One region of the Brevibacillus sp. FIR094 genome, then DNA from elsewhere that is predicted to be linked to it. Evidence: riboswitches for the same ligand, from Rfam matches in the RefSeq annotation. Region 1 holds a riboswitch; each other region holds the start of a gene.
The links. A riboswitch is a leader RNA that binds a small molecule or an ion and turns the genes downstream of it on or off. The one in region 1 is predicted to bind cobalamin.
Positions count from the first base shown of each region.

Region 2: it holds a riboswitch for cobalamin, as region 1 does, so the genes downstream of both, ACQ5DJ_RS04630 (energy-coupling factor ABC transporter permease) here and cobO (cob(I)yrinic acid a,c-diamide adenosyltransferase) in region 1, are expected to answer to the same signal.
Region 3: it holds a riboswitch for cobalamin, as region 1 does, so the genes downstream of both, nrdI (class Ib ribonucleoside-diphosphate reductase assembly flavoprotein NrdI) here and cobO (cob(I)yrinic acid a,c-diamide adenosyltransferase) in region 1, are expected to answer to the same signal.

Region 1 is NZ_JBEAES010000011.1:145,303-153,112, reverse strand. Features, by position in the region: gene ACQ5DJ_RS12190 (sirohydrochlorin chelatase) at 1-11, opposite strand, end outside; gene cobJ (precorrin-3B C(17)-methyltransferase) at 49-1,809, opposite strand; gene cbiB (adenosylcobinamide-phosphate synthase CbiB) at 1,836-2,786, opposite strand; gene ACQ5DJ_RS12175 (histidine phosphatase family protein) at 2,783-3,415, opposite strand; gene cobS (adenosylcobinamide-GDP ribazoletransferase) at 3,412-4,152, opposite strand; gene cobU (bifunctional adenosylcobinamide kinase/adenosylcobinamide-phosphate guanylyltransferase) at 4,149-4,688, opposite strand; gene cobD (threonine-phosphate decarboxylase CobD) at 4,685-5,800, opposite strand; gene cobO (cob(I)yrinic acid a,c-diamide adenosyltransferase) at 5,797-6,345, opposite strand; cobalamin riboswitch at 6,509-6,724, opposite strand; gene ACQ5DJ_RS12150 (M15 family metallopeptidase) at 6,906-7,598, shown strand; gene ACQ5DJ_RS12145 (LeuA family protein) at 7,693-7,810, opposite strand, start outside.
Region 2 is NZ_JBEAES010000004.1:123,375-131,184, forward strand. Features, by position in the region: gene ACQ5DJ_RS04620 (GerAB/ArcD/ProY family transporter) at 1-759, opposite strand, end outside; gene ACQ5DJ_RS04625 (quinone-dependent dihydroorotate dehydrogenase) at 911-2,002, shown strand; cobalamin riboswitch at 2,136-2,329, shown strand; gene ACQ5DJ_RS04630 (energy-coupling factor ABC transporter permease) at 2,474-3,238, shown strand; gene ACQ5DJ_RS04635 (energy-coupling factor ABC transporter substrate-binding protein) at 3,235-3,519, shown strand; gene cbiQ (cobalt ECF transporter T component CbiQ) at 3,516-4,307, shown strand; gene ACQ5DJ_RS04645 (energy-coupling factor ABC transporter ATP-binding protein) at 4,310-5,158, shown strand; gene ACQ5DJ_RS04650 (hypothetical protein) at 5,215-5,379, shown strand; partial or broken gene ACQ5DJ_RS04655 (DIP1984 family protein) at 5,661-5,795, opposite strand; gene ACQ5DJ_RS04660 (hypothetical protein) at 5,909-6,403, shown strand; gene ACQ5DJ_RS04665 (delta-aminolevulinic acid dehydratase) at 6,632-7,186, shown strand; gene ACQ5DJ_RS04670 (AraC family transcriptional regulator) at 7,301-7,810, shown strand, end outside.
Region 3 is NZ_JBEAES010000007.1:21,966-29,775, forward strand. Features, by position in the region: gene nrdF (class 1b ribonucleoside-diphosphate reductase subunit beta) at 1-381, opposite strand, end outside; gene nrdE (class 1b ribonucleoside-diphosphate reductase subunit alpha) at 436-2,520, opposite strand; gene nrdI (class Ib ribonucleoside-diphosphate reductase assembly flavoprotein NrdI) at 2,507-2,866, opposite strand; cobalamin riboswitch at 3,030-3,228, opposite strand; gene ACQ5DJ_RS07350 (alpha/beta hydrolase) at 3,399-4,220, shown strand; gene ACQ5DJ_RS07355 (ACT domain-containing protein) at 4,252-4,764, opposite strand; gene ACQ5DJ_RS07360 (hypothetical protein) at 4,804-5,133, opposite strand; gene mnmA (tRNA 2-thiouridine(34) synthase MnmA) at 5,155-6,267, opposite strand; gene tlp (small acid-soluble spore protein Tlp) at 6,407-6,625, opposite strand; gene ACQ5DJ_RS07375 (hypothetical protein) at 6,750-6,965, shown strand; gene ACQ5DJ_RS07380 (DUF952 domain-containing protein) at 6,970-7,320, opposite strand; gene ACQ5DJ_RS07385 (hypothetical protein) at 7,340-7,585, opposite strand; gene ACQ5DJ_RS07390 (glycerophosphodiester phosphodiesterase family protein) at 7,751-7,810, shown strand, end outside.

The DNA.
Region 1 (7,810 bases):
ACTGCGTCCATTTTATTTCCCCCTCGTTTTTTATTCAGTGTTCTTGCATTAATCTCCGCATGCTGCGTTCTCGATCTCAGCTTTTGCTGGCTCGTACCATGCGTAGCCCTCCAGCTCACCTACACGTTGGAAAAACTTGTGGAACCGCTCGTTCGGAAATGCTTCTTTTTTGAATCGGTTCACGATTCGCTCCACGAGTGGAACAATCTCTTCTTTTTCGATGCCTTCTGCTACCGGAATACCAGAGTGTGCATTGCGTCCCACTGTTTTTGCTCCCAGGAATAAATCGAACTTTCCTTTGCGGAACACGATCCCGATATCCTCTTGAACCGCGCCGTAGCACGCCATCCCACAGCCGTTGAAGCCGATCTTCAGTTCCTTCGGCATTTCTTTTCCACCCAACTTTTGATGCAGCTCGTCAGCATAAGGGATGCTGTCTTTTTTCTCGCCGTCGCAGAAGTCACACGCTTTTACCTGCAAAACATCTCCGATCGGACTGAGAATCAATCCAAGCTCTCGCAAGCGGCTAGTGATGCTCTCAGGGTTGGCAGTCGGCACGCGTAAAATCATTTGGTGGTGTGGAGTGTATTCGATCTCGCCCTTTTCGCCAGCCACTTCGGCAATCGCCATCATTTGCAACGGTGTGATTTTTTTGTTGGCGACACCCGGACTTACCGCGCATTCGAAGATCATCTCTGGCGTGAAGGTAGATACCGGACGATGGACCTGCCCAGAAGCGGGCTTGGTTTCAATGCCTTTCGCCGCATTGATAGCAGTCAACGCCTCCATGGCCCATGCGAAAGGAGCTTTTGGTGCTTCGATGTCTGTTGCAGGCGGCGCTTCCAATACTGCCGTGCTTGTTGCTGCAAGATTTGCTGATTCTGTAGTAGTTACTCTGTCCTCGGCAACGGCTACTGGTCTTTCTGCCTTCGGTGTTGCTGGTGCTGCCGGAGCTGAAGCTAGGCTACTCTCCTCGGATGCCTCGAGCGACCAGGGCTCATTTTCTACACGCAGACGCTGATGCGGCTTTAGTGGCTGTTCATCGGCAGACAGCGTGTATTTGCGCTGGTAGCCGCGCGGCGTAATCATTTTGCCGTCGTATACAAACGTCGATGTATTTCCAATAATCACGGTGGTCAACATGCCGATATCATGCTCCAGCATTTGCGCCAGGGTCGTCACGACAACCGTTTCGCGTTCGCGATAAGCACTTTTCACAATACCGACCGGTGTATCTGGTGAGCGGTACTGCAAAAGAATGCGTTGCGCTTCCACAATCTGGCGGGTACGTCGTCCACTGCGCGGGTTATACAACGCGATAACAAAGTCAGCCATCCCTGCTGCGTCAAGCCGTTTGGCAATCAGTTCCCACGGCGTCAAGTGATCACTCAGACTGATCGTGCATGCGTCGTGCATGATAGGCGCACCGAGGATTGCCCCACAGGAATTGATCGCCGAGATGCCCGGTACGATTTCGATTGGTACACCGGTAGCTTCTGTCCAGCCTTTTTCTACCAATACCTCGTATACGAGACCTGCCATCCCATAAACACCTGAGTCTCCACTGGAAATGACCGCTACCTTTTTGCCTTCCTCTTCCGCCTGACGAACGGCTTCCCGTGCACGCGTCACTTCTTCCGTCATTCCTGTGCTGACGATTTGCTGATTCGTCAAAAGTCCGCGGATCAAATCTACGTAGGTGGAATAGCCGATAATGATATCGGACTCCTGCAGGGCTTCTCGTGCCCGCTTGGTGATATGCTCAAAACTTCCTGGACCAAATCCGATCACAAACAACTTGCCGCTCATAAGGCCCTCCCCTTTTCGCTTCCTGTTTATAATAAAATCGATATCATCACGCTAACGAGCAGACATAAGAGAGAAACGAGATACATCAAACGAATCGTCGCGACGATATCACTTGCCTGCAATGGCCGCTTCGCATCTCCCATTTTTGCCCGATTCGATGCAACACCTTGGTAATAATTCAGTCCCCCGAGCTGCACGCCTAATGCCCCAGCAACTCCGGCTTCTGGCAAACCACTGTTTGGACTCGGATGTAAGTGCGCATCTCTTCTGATCATTGCCCAGGACTGCTTCCAATCCAATCGCTGCAGCCAGCTTGCGGCAACGAGCAACAAAGCTGTCAAACGGGCGGGTATATAGTTCAATACATCGTCAAAGCGGGCAGACGCCCAGCCGAGATTCCTATACTTCTCATTTTTATAGCCAACCATGGAGTCGAGGGTGTTAGCGGCACGGTACGCCATTGCCAGCGGTGCTCCTCCAATCGCTGCGAAAATCAGCGGAGAGACGATCGCATCGACGATGTTTTCCGCCACGGTTTCCACGGCTCCACGACATACTTCCGGTTCATCTAGCCGCTCTGTATCCCTTCCAACTACCATGGACAAGGAGCGTCTCGCCGCTTCCATATCCCCAGCCACCAGATGACGGGCAATCTCCATCCCGGCATCAGCCAAACCTTTTGTCGCAATCGTTGTGGAAATCAACCAGGCGCCCAAGATCCAGGCAAGAACCGGATGGATAAACGTCGCTCCCCATAAAAGCAGCCAAACGACAGCGTAGCTCCCACCAACGATCACGAGCGGGAACAGGACTCCTGCCAGCTTCAAATGCGACTCCTCTTTGACGACAGAACGTATGACCCGCTCCAATCGCGTAATCCACCAGCCCATGATGATTACTGGATGCGGCAGGCTCCGGGGGTCTCCTACGACTCGATCAATCAAGTAGGCCGCGCATAAAATCCATACTTCAGTCATGTTGTCCCTCTCTTACTCTTCAGCGGTTGACGCATCCAGCTCCGCCCTACTGCATCCAAGCATTCTGCGATCAGAGCCTCCCCATGCTTAACGCCATCGACCTGCCAATATCGGTCAGGATTGTTTTCGAGCCACGCGGCCTGGAACCAACGGATCACGCCGCCATGTGTGACGATGACGACTGTATCGGATGCCTCCTCCTTGCTCGATCTCTCCAACAAGGAACGAAGCCAGCGATCCACGCGCATCCCCAGTTCTTCCAGACTCTCCCCTTGTGGAGGTCGATTTCGAAAAGGATCGTCGTACCAGCCTGTAGCTCGCACAGGGTCCGTTTGCATCAGCTCATCGTAGGTCATCAGCTCCCACTCACCAAAAGACAGCTCTCGGAGTGCTGGCTCCGGAATAACCGATAGCCCCCAAGCAGCTGCGAGCGGTTCGGCAGTCTTAGTGCATCTGCGCAGGTCGCTTGAGTAAATCGCAGCAGGCCTCTTGATCAGCACAGGTATTTCCTTTGCCAACTCACTCGCATGCAGATACCCGTGTTCATTCAAAGGAACGTCACTATGCCCCAAATATCGATGCTCACGATTGCTGTCTGTCTCCCCGTGACGTATCCAAACCAGTTTCATAACCACCAGCTCCCGACTAACACCAAGAGAACGACTGCTTCACTGCTTTCGATAACAGCCCCGTAGCAGTCCCCATTTAAACCGCCCAGTTTTTTTGAAACCGAACGTGAAAACAAGAGAGCAAACAACAGCGACAGGAAAATGGCTGTGATGACCTGCAAGCCCCCAAGATACCAACCTGCGGCAAACACGATGATGTAGCTCACGATGATAGAGGAAACGCAAAGCCCAGCACTGATGCCTTTTCCAATCCCTTTATCTGGCGAAAGATACGGCCAGAGCTTGATCGACAAAAGCACATGTGTCCGCGCCGCTACTGGTGCTATGATCAAAAAGCTGCCCCATCCCGGATGTCCGAGCTCTGCGACTGCACCTGCCTTGATCAGCAACAGCATAATTGCAGCTAGAACGCCCATCGCACCTACACGGCTATCCTTCATAATCGTAAGGATTTGCTCTCTCGGTCTGCTGCTGCCAAGACCGTCCGCGAGATCCATCCACCCATCCATATGAAGACCACCGGTCACGTAGACCCATGCGACCAGCGTCAAAATAGCGGCGATCCATGGACTAAACAACACCAGTCCTGCCTGATGCACACCCCATAGCAATAGACCGATGACCAAACCAACTGCGGGATACCAGTTGACGCTTTTTCTCCACGCCTCCTCTGAAGGGCGAAGCCACGGAACCGGAATACGCGTAAAAAACGAGATCGCGTGTAAAAATGCATTCATCCTTTGATCCTCCACGGTATCCCCGACAAAACAGCGTAGACGGCGTCCGCTTGTCGCGCACTTCTCTGATTGACGTCGCCCAGCACATCCGCGAACCATCTGCCCAAACGACTCAAGGCTACACCGCCCAATCCGACCTCGCTTGTGACGGCAATGACTTGTTGCGGGGAATTGTGAACAAGGGACAGCCATGCCTCTGCCTCTTGCAGCAGGGCTTGCGTGTGAGAAGGACTTCTCCATTCCGACTCATCCACGCTCATTAATCGATTGCTCACCCAGGTGGACAGGCAATCGATCAATACTACATCGTACTGCTCACTGAATGTGTGGTAATCAGTTAATCGCTCTCCTACCTCCACACAGCCCCATTCCAGCGGACGACGTGCCTGATGCAGCTCGATTCTCTGCTTCATTTCATCATCCCAGGCCTTGCCTGTCGCCACGTACAGGACTCGATTGCTCAACTTCATCGCAAGCTCTTCCGCGTAGCGGCTTTTTCCCGAACGGACACCGCCTGTTACCAGCACCAAGCTCATCGCTGTTCACTTCCTTCCGCATGGACCTCGCGGAGCGCTGCCAGAAGTCTTTCATTTTCCTCTCGTCCCCGCACTGCGATTCTCACATCATGTGCCGTCAAACCGGGATACATCGCACAATTGCGGATCAGAACACCTTTTTTGCCGAGCCGCGCCTGCAATTGTTCGGCTGGCAATCCTTCTGGCGAACGCACCAGCAAAAAGTTAGCCTCCGCTGGCCATACCTGCCAGCCCAACTCACCGCTGATGCAATCGATCAAATACGCACGTTCTGCTTTTATGAGCCTGCGCGTCTGTTCCTCGTATGCCTGCTCCTGCAAGCACAGTTCTCCAGCTAAGAGGGCCAGTGCATTCACACTCCAGCTCACTTGCTTCTGGCGCATCCTCGCAATGACATCCGGATGCGCAATCGCATAGCCCAGGCGCAATCCCGGGATCGCGTACATTTTCGTCATCGAGCGCATCAAAATGACACGGGGAAATCGCTCCAGCTGCGTCGCCAATGTATACTGCCGCTCCTCCTCCACAAAATCGAGGAAAGCCTCATCCACGATAAGCCACGTATTGGTCTCTTTCGTCCATTCTGCCATTTGCCGCAGCTCGTCCGGTTGATACAGGATTCCGGTCGGATTGTTTGGCGACCCGACAAATACGAGATCAGACTGCGTAAAAAGAGTGTGCAGCTCTATAGGATCGGGCTTGTACCCGTTCGCTTCCTTCCCGAAGCAGCCAATGACATGGGCACCATACTGCTCGGAAAGTTGCGCGTATTCCGAAAAGCAAGGATATACCACACCAACCGTTTGCGGTAAAAGACCGAGAATGGCCAGTGCCATCGCCTCCGCTGCACCATTGGCAGGTAGTAACCATTCCTCCGGCACTTGCAGCCGTTTCGCCAGCGCACGACGGAACACACGATGTCCTGGGTCTGGGTAATGCGCTACAGCAGCCAGCGAAGCCAATAGCATCTCACGGACGCTTGCTGGCATCCCCAGCGGATTAATATTGGCACTGTAATCCAGAAACTCCCCGGGCTCTCGACCAAAGCGCTGCGCAGCGGTCAGCAAGTCTCCGCCATGACCGTACATCTCTATTACACCTGCGCTTGTCAAAACTCTACCCCCAGCACAGCTGGAATCCCTTCATCGTAGTAATGCTTGATTGGCTTCATCTCTGTCACCAAATCTGCGATGTCCAAAATCTCCTGCTTTGCTGCCCGTCCCGTAATCACGAGGTGAATATGACTTGGCCTGTTTTGAATCGCTTCCAATACATCGGACAATGGCAATACATCATCAATTGGGAAGCGGTCAATCGCCAATGCATTATTTAGCTCATCCAAAATGACGACATCGTACGCTCCGGAAGAAAGCTTTTCGCTCGCAAACGCCCAAGCTTCTTTCAATGCATGCCGATGCTCCTCTGGTGTCTTCGTCCATGTGAAGCCGACGCCCATTTGCACAATTTCAATGCCCAACTTATCGAAAATAATCTTTTCTCCGTATGTACGCTCCGGCGACTTGATGAATTGAACCATCAGCACCTTTTTCCCGCGCCCTGTTGCCCGCACAGCCAACCCGACTGCTGCTGTCGTTTTTCCTTTGCCATCTCCTGTGTATACGAGAGTCAATCCCCGCTTCTTATCGTTTTTCTCCATCGTGACCACCTCAAAAAGTGACGTATTTTACTCCGCTGTTTCCTCCAAATACTTTCCGAAGCATAAAAAAAGCGCCCTGTTTCCCCCAGTACGTAAGGAAAAACAAAGCGCGGATAGCTGAAAAGCAACTATCCTCACCTCTTCCTTTGACCCGAAGGAAATCAGTGTAAACATAAAACAGGCAGGTCTCCTGGCTCGAGGATTATCGCTTTTCTTCTCCTTCCCGCTCCCAGATGGGCAGTGGATGGCATGATGCCTTGAAGAACAGCTACTCTCTTACAGTGGCGGGACCGCGTTGGCTTTTCACCAAACTTCCCTTTTAACCTTGCTCCTGCAAATCGGCTTCGCAAAAACAAGGACCTGTTTCTTCCATATGTAAATGTCTTTCGTTCCGTTGACAAGCACTTGCTTTAATAATAGCAAAAGCTACCGAGGATTCAAGCAAAAGCTGCCGATTTGTCGCTAGGGACTATTAGCAGAAAATTTAAGATAATCACCATTTACTTACTTGAAAATTTTCGTTACCCTATTGGCAAAACAATCGAAAGTGGTGTGCAGTCATGCTATTTCCTCCGATTCCAAAAATAACAGACATGGTCCTGCCCAGCCCACTGCCGATCAAGGAATGCGGCGAGCCGATGATCCCCCTCTCTTCCCTTTGTGAACAAATCACGGTCTATCCAGCCTACTATCACGAGGGCTATGCCGGAACACAGCCAGAAGCCTTTTTGCGAGAAGAGGCAGCACGCAAGCTCACCACGGCAGCCTCACAACTGCCAGTTGGTTACAAGCTCGTCGTGTTGGACGGCTGGCGCTCGTTTGAGGTACAGGCATCTTTGTATGAACGTTTCCGTGAAGCCTTGCTTTTACAAGGCTGGCAGGAAGGACCCTCCCTCACGGAAGAATTGAGCAAATTCGTCGCTTATCCAACAACAGACCTCTCAAAACCGTCCCCTCACCTATCCGGTGGCGCAGTCGATCTGACTATCGCAGGGCCTAATGGCTGGCTGGAAATGGGGACAGACTTCGATGATTTCAGTGAACTGGCTTCCACTCGATATTATGAGGAACTCGTACAACCTACACAAAAAGACATCGAGATTCGAGAAAATCGCCGACTGCTCTATCATTTGATGACCGCTGCCGGATTCGTCAACTATCCAAAAGAATGGTGGCATTTCGAATACGGAACGCGCACTTGGGGACAAAAAACGCAGCAAGAACCGATCTATGGCGGGGTTTTGTCGATGTAACCACAAATACTCAAACAAGGCATGAGCCCGGTCGATACCGTACTCATGCCCAGATGGCTGCCCACTCTTCAAACTCAACAACTTCCTGTACCTCTTAGGTCACTGGTATTTCAGAAGTTGCTGCTGAAACCAATAAGCTTTTGTTGTATTCAGGTGACAATACAATATTTGTATAAGTTCCGCGCCCTGACACATAGTGATAGGAATGCTCG
Region 2 (7,810 bases), on a different contig from region 1:
TTGCTCAAATGCCGGAAAGCGTTGACGCGCAGACTCCACAGGTCCAAATTCCGCAATCGCTCCTGTCAACGGACTGAGTGTTAGCAGAAGTGTGATGCCGAGCATGACCAAAAAGTGTACGAAGCGCAATGGTTTACGTACGTGAGGTTGGAGCAATAGCAGCAGGAACATCTCTGAAATACCGCCACCTACATAGAGCATCCCGTGAAAAAGAGGAGGATACCCATGCTGGAAAAGTGGCAACAAAAGACTATAATCCTTTTTAGGAATATTGCCAAAAGCGACGAAAAATCCGAGCAAAACCACGACGGGCAGCAAGATTCCAGCTGTGATTCCTACGGAGGTTATTCCCCCAATAGCAGCGAGTATACATAGGCCCATTAAGGCTAATGCAGTCACCCACTCTGGTGTTCGAGGCAAGTAGTTGACGGTCGTCCATGTCTGGGTATCGATCAGATTCGTTAGTGCCATCATGTACAAGCAAATCATGATTGGAACGAGCAAGAGATTGCTAACGATTTTTCCTGATCGTCTCGAAAGCCATTCTTGCACCGACCGTTGCTTCATATTTCGGTTAACCACAAACAGCAAGTACGCCCAGAAGGAAAAAGGGATACCAGCAAGTAACACGCTCAACCAAGCATCTCTTCCGGCTTTACTCAATAAGAGGGGGATGACGGTTACGTGGTTCGTAATGCCGATCGTCAGCATCATCACCATAATGGCTTGACCAATCCCGATTTTTCCGTCCACTTTCATGAAAGACTTATCCCCCTGTGCGTGGTGGTGCTGTTAGGATTTGCCTGCTTGCTTGGAAATATGTATCACGTATAAAGGTTACATCCTCCCGAAAAAGTATGGTATTCTACTATGAGGTAAAAAGGTAGAAACGGAGTAAGGAGTGCAGCCGATGTATCAACTCATACGAAACTATCTGTTCAAGCAAGATGCGGAAGAGATACACGAAAAGACAATTGGTGCCTTAAGGCTGGTGGAGGATTCTGCTCCAGGCAAAAGCATCCTGAAGATGATCTATCAAGTAAAAGACCAGCGATTGGAGAACAAGCTGTGGGGACTGACGTTTCCGAATCCAGTCGGACTTGCAGCCGGTTTTGATAAAAATGCCGAAGTCTATCATGCATTGGGTGCTCTTGGTTTTGGGTTTGTAGAAATCGGGACGTTAACGCCGCAGGGGCAGCCAGGCAATCCGAAGCCGCGTTTGTTCCGATTGCCGGAACATCAAGCTGTCATTAACCGGATGGGTTTCAACAATCACGGTGCGTATTTGGCTTCCCAGCATTTGGTCGATTACGCGTACTCAGATGTCCCGATTGGGATTAACATTGGGAAAAACAAAGTAACGCCGAATGAAGAGGCGGCCATCGACTATAGCAAATGTATGGACATGCTCTATTCATACGGTCACTATTTCGTCATTAACATCAGTTCTCCGAATACCCCGAATCTGCGTGACTTGCAGGAAACAGAGAGCTTGCGTCATTTGGTGCGGGCTGTAAGGGAAAAGGCGACTGAAATGGAAGCGCGTTCCATCAAGAAAAAGCCGATATTGCTGAAAGTAGCACCAGACATGTCGGATGAGCACATGCGCGATGTTGTTCACGCTGCTGTTGAAGAAGGCATTGCCGGAATTATCGCTACCAATACGACACTGTCACGCGAGGCAGTTTCCGGACATCGATTTGCCGAGGAAGCGGGTGGCTTGAGCGGAAGACCTCTTACGGAGCGTTCCACTGCTTGGGTGAAGGAGATTTATCAAGAAGTAGGAGACAAGGTACCAATCATCGGTGTCGGAGGCATTTATAACGGTGAAGACGCCTACGCGAAAATCCGAGCAGGAGCCAGTCTCGTTCAGGTGTATACGGGGATGATATATCAAGGCCCAGGTATCGCCAAGCAAATTAACAAAAAGCTACTCAAGCTCATGCAGCGCGATGGTTTTAAACATATTAGTGAAGTAATTGGCGTAGACGCAAAAGAATAGATAGAACAAGTACGCATAGGTCGATGGCTCCGTTGTTAGTGGGTCATTGGCTTATGCGTTTTTGCTTATATTCTTCCGATTTATGTAGTGATCCGGTATAATGATGTGGGACAAACATGAATTGTCTGTCAATTACATATTGTCGGCGTTAGGTGCCTTTATGTGACGCATAAAGGGTAACAGGGAATCGGGTGAAAGTCCCGAGCGGTCCCGCCACTGTAACCAGGGAGCTCTCTTTGAGAAGGAAACCACTCATTTTCGTATGGGGAAGGACAAAGAGCGTATGGATCTGGAAGCCAGGAGACCTACCTAGTAGCCACACCCAGAAAACCTTCGCGGAAAGGAGCGGTGAATACGAGGCAGTGAGGCTGTGTAGTCAGTCTATTGTTTTGTGTGCACATCTCGTCCATTGATGGATGGGATTTTTTTATTTGTAGGATAAGAACGAAAGTCAGTGAAGGAGGAAGGAACATGAATCGATCTCGTCTCGTATCTACTTGTCTGATGATCGCGGGCTTTGTCCTGTATTTCCTGCTCAATGAACCAGAGACAGGACATGCGATGCACATCATGGAAGGGTATTTGCCATTATCCTGGGCCTTATTTTGGTGGGCTGTCTTCTTGCCATTTTTTATTCTTGGGATTCGCTCGATTAACAAGATTGTAAAAGAACATCCCGAAATGAAGCTCCTTATTGGTGTTGCAGGAGCGTTTGCATTTGTTTTATCTGCACTGAAAATCCCTTCGGTTACAGGCAGCAGCTCTCACCCGACTGGAACGGGCCTTGGCGCTATTATGTTTGGGCCTTTTGCGATGTCTGTGTTGGGGAGCATGGTGCTCTTATTTCAAGCCTTGCTTTTGGCACATGGAGGTTTGACTACGCTAGGGGCAAATGCTGTATCCATGGCAGTAGTAGGACCCCTGGTGGCATACGGAATCTATCGGTTTATCATGAAAGTGAACGGAAGCCAACGTCTGGCTGTTTTTTCGGCGGCTGCCTTGGCTGACCTCGCTACCTATGTGGTGACTTCAATTCAATTGGCACTCGCATTCCCAGCTGAATCTGGTGGAGTGTTGGCCTCGTTTGCCAAATTTGCAGGAATTTTTGCATTCACGCAAGTACCGCTCGCAATCAGTGAAGGTCTGTTGACCGTTCTTGTTTGGAACTGGTTATTATCTTACAACGCAAAAGAGCTTACACAGCTTCGTTTGCTCAAACGGGAGGAATCGCTGTGAAAAAAGGATGGAACTGGCTTTTACTCTTGGGGGTAATCGTACTGGCGATTGTCCCGCTGTTGCTGGTGCAGGATTCGGAATTTGGTGGCGCAGACGGTGTGGCGGAGGAAGCGATCAAGGAAATTGCTCCGAACTACGAACCGTGGTTCCAGCCACTGATAGAACCGCCAGGGGGAGAGACGGAGAGCCTATTGTTTGCGGTGCAGGCGGCGTTGGGAGCGGGAGTGGTTGGCTACGCTGTGGGCTTGTACAAAGGTCGGTTGGATAAGCGGAAAAAATGAACGGGCTGCAGATTGATTCTCTCTCTTATCAAAGCAGGCTGAAACATCTGCCGCCAGCTCATAAGCTATTGCTGCCGAGTGCATTGTTACTGCTCGTCTTGGTGGGACATGTATGGATGCAGATGGCTGTCGTTATCTGGATGACGGTATGGGTAGTGGTGTATGCCCGTATTCCTGTCCGTATCTATTGTGCCTTTATGATTGTGTCGCTATCGTTTTTCGTGGCGGGGCTCCCTGCCCTATTGGTAGAAGGGGCGAGAGCAGGAGAAGTCCATGTCCAGATCGCGGCAGCATGGGACGTGGGTTCGTATGTGCTCTATGTGCCGATGTCATCATTCAGTAAAGTTTGGATCTTATTTTGGCGTACCATAGCGAGCTTATCTTGCTTTGCTTTCATTTTGTTTACCGTGCCGTTTGCCGAAATCTTGCAGGTGCTTCGCCGACTTCGTATGCCTGTCCTTGTGACTGACTTATTAATGATCATGTATCGGTTTATTTTTGTGTTAGTAACGATTTCTCACCAGCTATGGATTGCCCAACGTTCGCGCGGAGGTCATCGAGGCTTCCGCGCGACGCTTCGGGATGCAGGGGTTCTCGTTGCGCAATTGTTTGTCAGAGCGATGCGCAAATACGAAGCCTTGCACAAAGGAATGGCGGCTAGAGGCTTTGGGGAGAGCATGCAGGTGCTCGCGTTTCATACCCATGTTCGTTCGCGACGCTATGAGTGGGAGTCAATCGCAGGCTGTATGCTGCTGGTACTGCTTGAGTGGTGGACAGGAGGTTGGTAGTAATGACATCACGGTTGTTGGAGTTCATCGATTTGCAGTACACGTATCCGGGAGGGCGGGGACCCGTCCTGTCCGGGCTGTCCTTATGGATTCCAGAGGGGAAAAAATGTGTCCTTTTGGGGCGAAACGGCTGTGGGAAGTCGACCTTGTTCTTGCATGGGAACGGGATCATCGAGCCACAGCAGGGACAGGTGCTGTGGAAGGGGAAACCGCTAGTCTACAAACGAGCCGCACTGCTAGAGATGACGCAAAAGGTAGGCTTGGTCTTTCAAGATCCCGAGCATCAGCTGATCGCAAGCACGGTCGCGGAAGATATATCCTACGGTTTATGCAACCAAAAGCTGCCTACGGATATAATCCGGGCAAAAGTAGAAAAGGTGATGGATGCCTTCGGGTTGAGAGAGCTGGCAGAAGCTCCGATTCATCATTTGAGCCTGGGACAAAAACGGCGCCTGGCACTCGCAGGGGTCATGGTCATGGAGCCAGAGCTGTTGCTGTTGGACGAGCCTACTGCGTATCTGGATCGCTATCAGACTAAAAATTTGCTGCGGGAGCTCGATACCATTCACCGGCAAGGAACGACTGTTTTGATGGCGACACATGATATGGATATTGCCTTTGAATGGGCGGAATGGATTTGTATCATGGATGAAGGCAGGCTTGTTTTCGCGGGAGATCCGCAGGAGGCATTGGAAAATAGAACGATGCTGGAGAGTCTTCATCTGGGTATGCCGGTGCTCGTTGATGTGTGGGAGGCACTGCCTGAGCAGTGGAAGCGGGAACTTGGCGGAAATATTCCACGCTCGCTCGACGAGCTGCGAAAAATGCTCAGTGTTCAGCGGGTGTGGTGAATGGAGTGGTGGCTTTCGGGCAAGCTAACCCCAAAAAGCCATGGAGGTACGCTGATATGGAACAAGACTCTGTCATGAGTACATCAGTCCCGAATCACCAGGAAAAAGGAATTTCACGCAAGGTGAAGGACGAACTGATGTATCAAGTATTGGAGAAAGAGATGACTACCGTCGAGCAGGAAAAGAAGATAAAAGATGATTATTTAAAAGGAAAAGCGTAAATTTGCGCCAAAAAGCCCTTCTCGCCACATCAAGGCGTGAAGGGTTTTTTACATGGATTGATCCCCGTACCCACCCTCGTCTGTCAGGCAAAATCAACACACGGTAGTTACAATACTACGTACACATTACTCATGTCACATTACTGGGCGTCTTATGTAAGAGAGGGATTTGAACCCTCAGGGTGGCCCCTCGACCCTGCCGGAATTTTCAACATTAGCCCTGTTGAAGGGGGACGTGTTCGCCTTTTACAGACAGACTACCGACTTCCATGCCTCTTACGTTAAGCTTCTTGCAGTTCTGTTAACCAGTTGAATTGTTGAATGCTTGCATCCAATTCCCGGTACTGTTTAGACAGCTCATCGACTTGCTTTTGCAACTGGCCAATATTTACGGTCGAGCAAATCTTGACCTCTGAGCGGCTATAGCGGAAAAGTTAAGAAGATTTGCGCGGATTTTGTAGGGATATGTCCAATCATCACGAATAACGTAAAGAAGACACTTACTTACAATGGGAGAAGTGATGAGGTTGTGATTTCAACTTTGAATAAGACGCTATGCGTTCAACAACTCGTAGAAAAATTAAGAGACAAGCAGCTTCTTCATGTACCAATCGCTGATCTTCAAGAATCCAATAAAGCGTTGTATGAATACGTCAATCAGCTCAATGACTCGATTGCGATCATTCCGACCACGATTAATTCTGTCATTACAGGAGTCATCCGTTTCCAGGAAGGGTACTTTATAACCTTGGGCATGCTCATTTGGAAAGACGCCAACAAAAAAGGGGCGTTCAAAGAAGGGACATTTCTTTTTTACAAGCATGACGCTCATGATTCGATTGAGGATTGCGTCCACATAACCAATTCCATCGAAAATCACAATCTGATGGAGAGCTTGTTCTTTGCGTGCTGCGAGAGCAAGGATGGCGATTCCGTGCTTTCCTATTCGCATATCGAGCATGCGATTACATACGGAGAGCTATATCGTGACATGAAGACCAAAATCAAAAAAGGGTTTGCGTAATTGCTGCAAAACGAGAATGTTTGATTGACGGAAAAACTTTACATGACATGTGACGAGTGATATACTGCTATAAATTTTAAAATTTTCCAATTGAAGAGGAGTTTACCTATTCCATGATGACTAAGAAGTAACGTCTTGCCATTTACCAGTTGGCCCGACCCCCTCCATGTAAACGGTTTTATTTACCTACAAATTAAAACACTTACAACAAAATGGAGGAATATCACGATGAGTAAACCTGAAATGAATGTTGCCTTAGTAATTGGTCCGGATACGGATCTGGACAGCCAAGCAATCCGGAGTACACTTGAGTATTTTGGAGCACGAGTCTTTACGTACTGGATTGGTCGACCAAGCGATTTGATTGATGTATTGAATGGCAGCGACCTCTACCCAAATACCGACATGATTGTTCTGAATTTCCATGGCGATGAGGGAAGCCTCATCATGCCAGAGCTGGGCGAGGACGTTTACGAGGAAGGAGAACCAAAGGGTGATTTTGGTCCTGACGACGTTAGACGGTTTGCCAAGCTGGATGGAAAAATCGTGTTAGGTAACGGATGCTCGCTTGGTGATCCTAAATTAGCGAAGGCCTTTCTGGACAGTGGCTGCCATACGTATATCGGGCCAGATGATTACCCGGATGGAAATTCTGCGCTGATGTTCGCACTGCGCTTTTTCTACGAGGTCATTCAAAACAAGAAAAGCGTGGAAGAAGCTTTTCGAATCGCAAAAGCAACGGATGAAGAAACCGAGATGTATCAGCTTTATGTAAAAGAGTAATGGCAACGCAAAGGGAGCCTTTTAAAAGGCTCTTTTTGCGTTTTTTTGAGAGATTTGATATATAATCGAAAAGGATTATCATTATCAATGATTTTGGTAGGTGAGTGTTACCAGATGAATAAATGGTTAGAACAACAGAACTTTCTTGAACATACCTTACTAGAATTGTGCGAAGCGAAAACAATGGAGCGCGCCGATTGGGAGCTGAAGGAGCCACTTGTGCTGAGGCATCATGTACTGCTTGCTTTTGCGAAAGGGAAAGGAATCTTGATCATCAATGGTACGCCGATCAAAATTACACGCAAGTCGGTCTTCTTGTTGCTGCCGGGTACTAATGTAGAAAGCAACTTGGCAGACAAAGAAGATGTGGAGGCGCATTGGATCAGCTTTGACTTGTTTCGGCAAGTCGAAGTAACCGAACAGCGACGGGTGTATGAGCGTGAACAATCTTTTCCGGTTCAAGGCTTGATTGCAAACAGCCATACCAGATTGCAGAGAATGATTGCAACGATTGTTTCTGGTCAAACGAATGCTGTCAAAAACAACCGAATGAGGCAAACGGAGAATTTGCATGCCTTACTGGAGAAGGTAATGACCGATCATCTGCCGCGTAGGCCCGAGGGA
Region 3 (7,810 bases), on a different contig from region 1:
TTGCAGATGTGGATTGTTTTCTACCCACGAAAAAATACCATCAATCTCTTCTGTCGATGCCAGCGTAGTAAAAATACTGCTGTACGATTTGGCATGGATTTGCTCCATCATGCCCATGAAGGCGAGAACCGCTTTTCTTTGCAGTCCATCGACATGCTCCATGATCTTCGGCATCCCTACCCCACCCTGAACCGTATCCAGCAAGGTGAGACCGCCCAATACTTTTTTATACGTGTCCCGTTCAGTCGCACTGAGCTCCATCCAGGACATCTTGTCATCTGACAGCGGAATCTCATCATCTGTCCAGAACTGCATGATGTTTTGATTCCAAAACGTCATCGTAAAATCGTCGTCCGGCCTGTTCCAATTGACTGCTTTCATATGGCGTTCCTCTTCTCTTTTTGCTTGATGCTTTTTCTTTATAAATCGAGTTCACTAAATCGCACAGCTAATGCACTCTTCTACAGTCAAATGCTTCGTACGCGTATAGTAGAGTGACTTCAGACCTTTTTTCGCTGCGTAAATGTAATAGCGAGCCAGTTCTCTGGTTGAAATATTGCTGTTCACATGCAGCACAGTCGAAATTCCTTGGTCGATGTGCTCTTGAATTTCGGCAATCAAATCAATCACTTTGAATTGATCGATCACATACGCCGATTTGTAGTAAAAATAGTTTTCCTGCGACAAGTACGGCATCGGGTAATACGTCGTAGAGTTGGCATACGTTCTCGTTTCGATATGCTCAACGATTGGCATCACGCTAGAAGTCGCATTCTGAATGTAGGAAATGCTCTGTGTCGGTGCAATCGCCAAACGGTACGCATGGTAAACGCCATGCTTTTGCACCTTTTGCTGTAGTTCCGCCCAATCCTCTGGCGCCGGAATGTGCATCCCTTCGAAGAGAAGCTTTGCTTTTTCCGTCCGCGGGCTGTAATCGTTCGTCAAGTACTTGTTAAAATAAGTGCCTTTTGCATATTCCGATTGTTCAAAGCCCAAGAAGGTCAAGCCTGTTTCCTTGGCAATTTCCATGCTTTTTTCCAAGGAGTAGAAGTTCATCATCATGAAAAATGTACGAGCGAAATCCTTGGCTTCTTCACTTTCGTAAGCGATTCTGTTCTTTGCCAGATAACCGTTCAGGTTCATCGCACCGAGCCCTACTGAGTGCAGCTCACTGTTTGCCTTTTGAACGCCTGGAGCGTTTTCTACACGCGTCATGTCACTCACAGCTGTAATGGCTTCGATTCCTTCGTGGACGGATTCACGGATCATTTTGCGTTCCATCACGTTGACGATATTGAGCGATGCCAGATTGCAGCTAATATCGCGCCGGATGATATCCATCTCGCCGTAATTGGTGATCGTCGAAGTCTCCTGCAGCTGGAAGATTTCCGTGCACAGGTTGGACATTTTCACCGAACCGAGATCTTTCAGTGCATGATTGTTGTTCGCATTCGTTTTGTTCATGATGTAAGGATAGCCCGATTCCATTTGAATCATTGCGATTTTGGTCAACATCTCGCGTGCGCTCATCACGGTCTTTTTCTTGATGCGATCGTTTGCCAAGAGCTCCTCGTACATGTCATCGAGGTCCATGTCATCCAGATGCACGCCGTATTCTTTGTACACGGAGTAAGGAGCAAACACATTCAATGGCTTGTTTTCTTCAGCCAGCTTGTAGAACACGTTTGGTACGATCAGGCCGATGGACAACGTTTTGATGCGTGCTTTTTCATCCGCATTGATCTTTTTGCAATCGAGAAACTCGTTGATATCCCAGCCGAAGATGTTGTAGTACGCTGCACCTGATCCTTTGCGTTGCCCCATTTGATCCGCGTAGGAAAACGCATCTTCCAACAGCTTGAGAACTGGCATGACACCTTTTGCTGCGCCCTCGACACCTTTGATCGGCTCTCCTCGTCCGCGGAGCTTGGACAGGTTCACAGCTACACCGCCGCCAATTTTAGATAGCTGCATACAAGTTCCCAAAATAAAGTTGATGGAGTTCAGTGAATCATCCATTTCGAGCAAGAAGCAGGAGACCATTTCTCCACGGCGGCTTTTGCCTGCGTTCAGGAAGGTTGGTGTCGCTGGTTGCAGGCGTTGATCCATCATGGATACTGTTAAACGCTTGGCGAGCTCAAAGTCACCTTGTCCAAGGGACAGTGCCACAACGGCCACCCGGTCTGGATACTGCTCTAGGTACATCGATTTATCGTTCGTTTTCAAGGCGTAATCTTTATAAAATTTGGAGATAGCCATATACGAAGCAAATTGAAAATCAGCGTCATAGGCCAAACGGTAAACTTCATCGACTTGCTCCACAGTGTATGTTTCATAGACGTTTTCATAAAAGTCATTCTCGATCAAATAGTCCATGCGTTCTTTGACACTGCCAAAAGTCATCGTATTGGACTGCACTTCTTCCATGAAGACCGCAACCGCTTCCCGATCCTTTTCCAGTTGATAAAATCCGTCGTTGCCACGCTGCATCAGTTCGTTGTTCAATTCAATATGCCGCAATTGCTGCCACCCCACTCGTAAATTGTTCCACGTCACGGCCGGTACCGGACAGTTCAAATTTAGATATCACCGGAACGCCATATTGGCTCGCGATCGTATCCGCGCTTTTGGCAAAGCTGGTTCCCCAGTTGCGGTTACCGCTGGCGGATACTCCGCGCAGATGGACATGATTTCGCTTCAGGAACGTCGCCACCTTCTCTGGCACTTGTCCGAAGCCCGTCGTGTATGTTATCAAAATGAATGGCTCGTCCAACACCATATCTTGATTAATTTCCACATGTGGCAAATTAATTTTGTTGACGAATCGTCGGACGTTTCCTGTTTTTGAATCATAAGCGATTAGCATGTCCCTCATCCTATCCCCTGCTATTTTTACTCTGTATGTATGTTATTTAGCCAAAGTAAAAGCGCATCCGACGTTTACATGCCGAATGCGCGTGATGACTTCCATCTAGCAATTCGCTAATACGAATTGCGCGCTCGAACACTTCCCTATCTCCCGTAGGTTAAACAGTGCAAGCGGTTAGGCAGGTCTCCTGGCTCTGGATCATCGCTCCATTTTCACCTTCCCGATCCTTCATGATCAGTGGCATTCTTGCGCAAATGGAACTCTCTCATTACAGTGGCGGGACCGCGTCGGATTCTCACCGACTTCCCTATTAAGTCTACCAAATCTGGCTGGTAAACACCTTACCGCATCAATATGTAGTTGGTAAAACTTACTTTACCTCAATATATCGTAGGAGTCAAGCTCAGTATGCGCTCTTTTCGAAAACTAACTATTCTCCTTTTTCGGCTATTGCCAATCTCTGGTTCTCGTTCATATAATAGATTTTGTGTGCGTTGGTTAGCCTTGGATAGATTGGAGAGTAGCCCTCATGAAAAGCACCGACTATCAACCTGTTGTCATTCCTCGTTCTTACAGTAAAATCATGACTTATCAAGAGCGTGACTATCACATTTTCGTAAGTATACCTGCCGATCCCCCTCCGGAATCAGGCTTTCCCGTCATATATATGCTAGATGGCAACTCTGTTTTTGCAACCATGACCGAAGCGATACGGATACAATCACGTGGCCCTGAACGAACTGGCGTGTATCCGGCTATCGTCGTCGGGATTGGGTATCCAACGGACGGTCCGTTCCATCCTGCCCGTTTCTTTGATTACACGTATGAAATTCCCGCCTCAGAGCTTCCTAGGAACCCAGAAGGAGCAGACTGGCCTCAGATGGGGGGAGCGGAACAGTTCCTCACCTTTTTGGAGGAGGAGCTCAAGCCGAGTATCGAAAACGACTTCCCCATCGATCGGACGCAACAAGCGATTTTTGGACATTCGTTAGGCGGCTTGTTTGTCTTGCATGTACTTTTGTCGAGGCCACACGCTTTTCAGCGTTATATCGCTGGCAGTCCTTCGATCCACTGGAATGAGAGCGTACTGCTTGCGAAGGAGAGTCGATTACCCAGCCTGCTGACAGATGACCTCGACGTCCATGCGCTCCTCACCATCGGGGAGTTAGAAAAAGATGGGCGATTCTTGGTCAAAGAAAGATCTCTGGCGATGATCGAACGATTATCCTCCATAGGCAAAGGTCAGATCAAGGCTTCCTTTAAAGAATTTGCTAACGAAAATCATTCGTCCGTCTTGCCGGTCTTAATTAGCCAAGGACTCAAATTCGCTACGAAAAAAACTGCCCGCTAAAAACGGGCAGTTTTTGTTTATCATGATTCGCTTACTGTAGAGATAACACTTTGGTGATTTGGGGCAGCTCTTCGATGGCAGATACAATCGTCGGTGTAATCTCTTCATCCGTCACAGAGATAAGCAGGGCATTCTTCCCTTTTTGCTCGCGCGATACATTCAACTTGGAAACATTGATTTGATGTTCGGCCAGTTTTCGTGAGACATCATAAATCACGCCTGGATAATCGATATGGCGAACCAACAATCCATGAGCCCCTGGAGGTATACGACACGCGCAGTAATTGATTTCACTGATGTACACTTCTCTCCAATCTTGCGCGATGGTGTACTTGTTCGCTCCTACCCGCAACACCGCCAAATGATTCGCATATTCGCCGGAGCTGTGTTGGACAGGAACCTTCGTCCCGAGTCCTTCCACTAAATGCGTTGCGATTTCCGCTTTATTTTCATGAGCAAGAATACTTAATTGAGCACCCGCTAACTCTGGCTCGAGTCTTTGAATCAGTTCAGCTAGTTCACGCAGTCCAGCATATTGGGTCATGTGTTGCCTTCACTCTCCCAGTCAGGTTTATCCTTGTTTTTACGGCAGAATCCAAGCTTCCGGCTCTTTCTTGATGGAGGATTCGTTATCAGCACGATACCAAGCCGTCAACGTTTGTCCCTCTTTCGTATAGTAGATTCGGTAGATGGTATTGCCTTTTCCGCTATTGGTAAAAGGACTTTCCTCCTTCGGAACCGCTGTCACTCCACCCGCGACTACAACCCCGCCGTTCTCCTTGATGACGTTTTGAATCGTCGCCATATGCTCTTTACCCATGGAGGCCATCCCGAAATAAGAGATGATCGCCAAGAGAACCGCTCCCGCCAAAAACGAAACGATAATCACTTTTGATTTTTTCGTAGCATCCACCGAGTGCTTCCCCCGTCTATCTTAGTTCTCTTTATCGACTAAGCGTACCTTGTCAATCGTACCGCCACCCAAGCACACTTCCCCATCGTAGAAGACGACAGCCTGACCAGGTGTCACTGCTTTTTGCGGCTGATCAAATACAACTTCTACTGTCCCATCCTCCAGCAGGTGAACAGTTACTCCCTGATCCGGCTGGCGATAACGGAATTTCGCTGTACAAGTAAACGTTTCGGAAGGCTTCTTATCACTCACCCAGCTAACGTTGGTTGCCAAGAGACTCTTCGAGTACAGACGAATATGATCAGAGCCTTCACCTACGATCAGGGCATTCCGCTCCAGATCTTTGTCTACAACAAACCAAGGCTGTCCGCTAGTGCCATGACCTCCGCCTATTCCTAGGCCTTGTCGTTGACCCAATGTATAGTACATCAGTCCTTCGTGCGTGCCGATGATTGCTCCATCTACAGTCTCGATGTTTCCTGGTTTGGCAGGCAAATAATTTTGCAGGAACTCGCGGAAGTTGCGCTCTCCAATAAAGCAGATCCCTGTACTGTCCTTCTTTTTCGCTGTATAGAGTCCTGCTTTCTCTGCGATCTCCCTTACCTGAGGTTTCGGGAGATGACCAATCGGGAACATTGTTTTGGAAAGCTGTTCTTGGCCCAATACATTCAAGAAGTAAGTCTGATCCTTGTTGTTGTCAACGCCACGAATCAGCTTGTACTCGCCGTCGACGTGCTTGACCTGCGCGTAATGACCGGTGGCAATATAATCCGCCCCCAGATCCATGACCTTGGCAAGAAGCTCGCCGAACTTGATTTCACGGTTGCACATGACATCCGGATTCGGTGTACGGCCTCGTTTATATTCATCCAAAAAATACTGGAATACCTTGTCCATGTATTCTTTTTCAAAGTTTACCGTGTAATATGGAATGCCGATCTGTTCACAGACGCGCCGGACATCCTGGAAGTCTTCTTCCGCCGTGCAGTGGCCGAATTCATCGGTATCATCCCAGTTTTTCATGAAGATGCCGATGACGTCATATCCCTGTTGCTTAAGCAGGTAAGCCGTCACGGAGGAGTCGACTCCGCCGGACATACCGACAACGACGCGTGTATCTTCTGGTCGCTTCATAAGTCTTTCTCCTCTTATTCAATTTGTACCATTACAGATTACCATGTTTCGCTAAACAAATCATGTTTTGTTGCACTTTTGCCCGATAGAATAAAAAAACGCCTGACGCTTAGTTGGCGCCAGACGTTTGGTAGCAAGGTTATGCCTGCGAAGATTCATCCTTGATTTCCGCGCGATATCCGTCGATGCTTTCTTCACGACGCTGATTTTTCGCTTCGAGGCTTGTTCTTTCCTCCTCGGAAATCTCGCCAGCATTAGACGCCAGGTAAGCTTCGGACTCACGAATGTTCTCTTCCGTATTAGAAATCATGTTTTGCAGCTTTTCTGCGTTGTCAGAACGGTCATCCGGCTTCGCCATAATCGATACGCCTCCTACAAAGGGTTATGTTCAACACCTTTACCATTGTGCGCCAATCATGGTTTCTTTATGTACCCGTGCTATAATAGAAGAAACGGATTAAACGAAAAAGAGGGTTTCACCTATGGCTTCCTTAGATTTGTTGGAAAGAAAGCTGCTTCGGATCATCTCTGATACAGATCCCGTCCGCCTGAAACGACAATGGGTGAAGGGGCAAAAGGTACCTGTATCCGAGGTGGAACAGCGCATGCGAATCGATCTTCTCTTGCGCAGACTTGACAAGCTACCTGAGGCCAAGCGTCAAGAAGTACTTGCGCTACTCAAATGGTTTAACTGGTAGAAGATTAGCGGATGGACGTTCCCAGACGCCACTGGCCGTCTATCCGATTCAATTGCTTCCTATCCACAATCGCATCTTGATTCAGCGGTCCGTATATGTGCGGATACAGCAATCCATCCTTCGCTGCCTCGTATTTGACTTCCGAAGTCGTTTTGGTTTCATCGACAACGAGTACATACAACTCCTCGTCAAACTGTGCGTAGACGCGGTTTGCTACCTTTTCAAGTAGCTCGTCCCCTTTTGTCGCGTGAATAAAGCCCTCCTGCTCGTAATCGCGCGGTAAGTAGTGATCCTTATCCATCCACTTTTCCCAATATGCTTTTGGTACCATGCAATAAATGATAGAGTCTTGCATGTTTCTCCTCCAAAGTTGATTATTTTTTTGGCATTGCTTTGTTCATGTGACGCATAGCTTTATCATAGAACATCTGGTCCATCTGTCCTTGATCATATCGCCATTGAATGAAGTTACGCAGAGAGTGCAAATCCACCCAAGCATCCTTCGCTTGCGGATTGCGGTCAGGTACGTCTCCTGTTATTTCACCCTCGTAGACAAGCTTCGCCATCTCGGTTGGGTGCATGCCGATCTGATAAGCGATTTGGTGTAAAGCGATTTTCATGGAACCTCCCCTTGCTTTCGCATGGATACATCTTATCTTCCGTCTATTGTGCCAGTCTTTTCGAATGATGCCAAGCCCCTAACACTACTCCCAAAGGATGTACCTTCCTCCCTTGCGTTTTGTTACAATGAACAGAGCATTACAAGGAAGGGGCGGTATCCCAACATGTTAAAACAACGAGATCAACCACAAAAGAGATGGTTCCAGCGAAAACGCATCTGGATT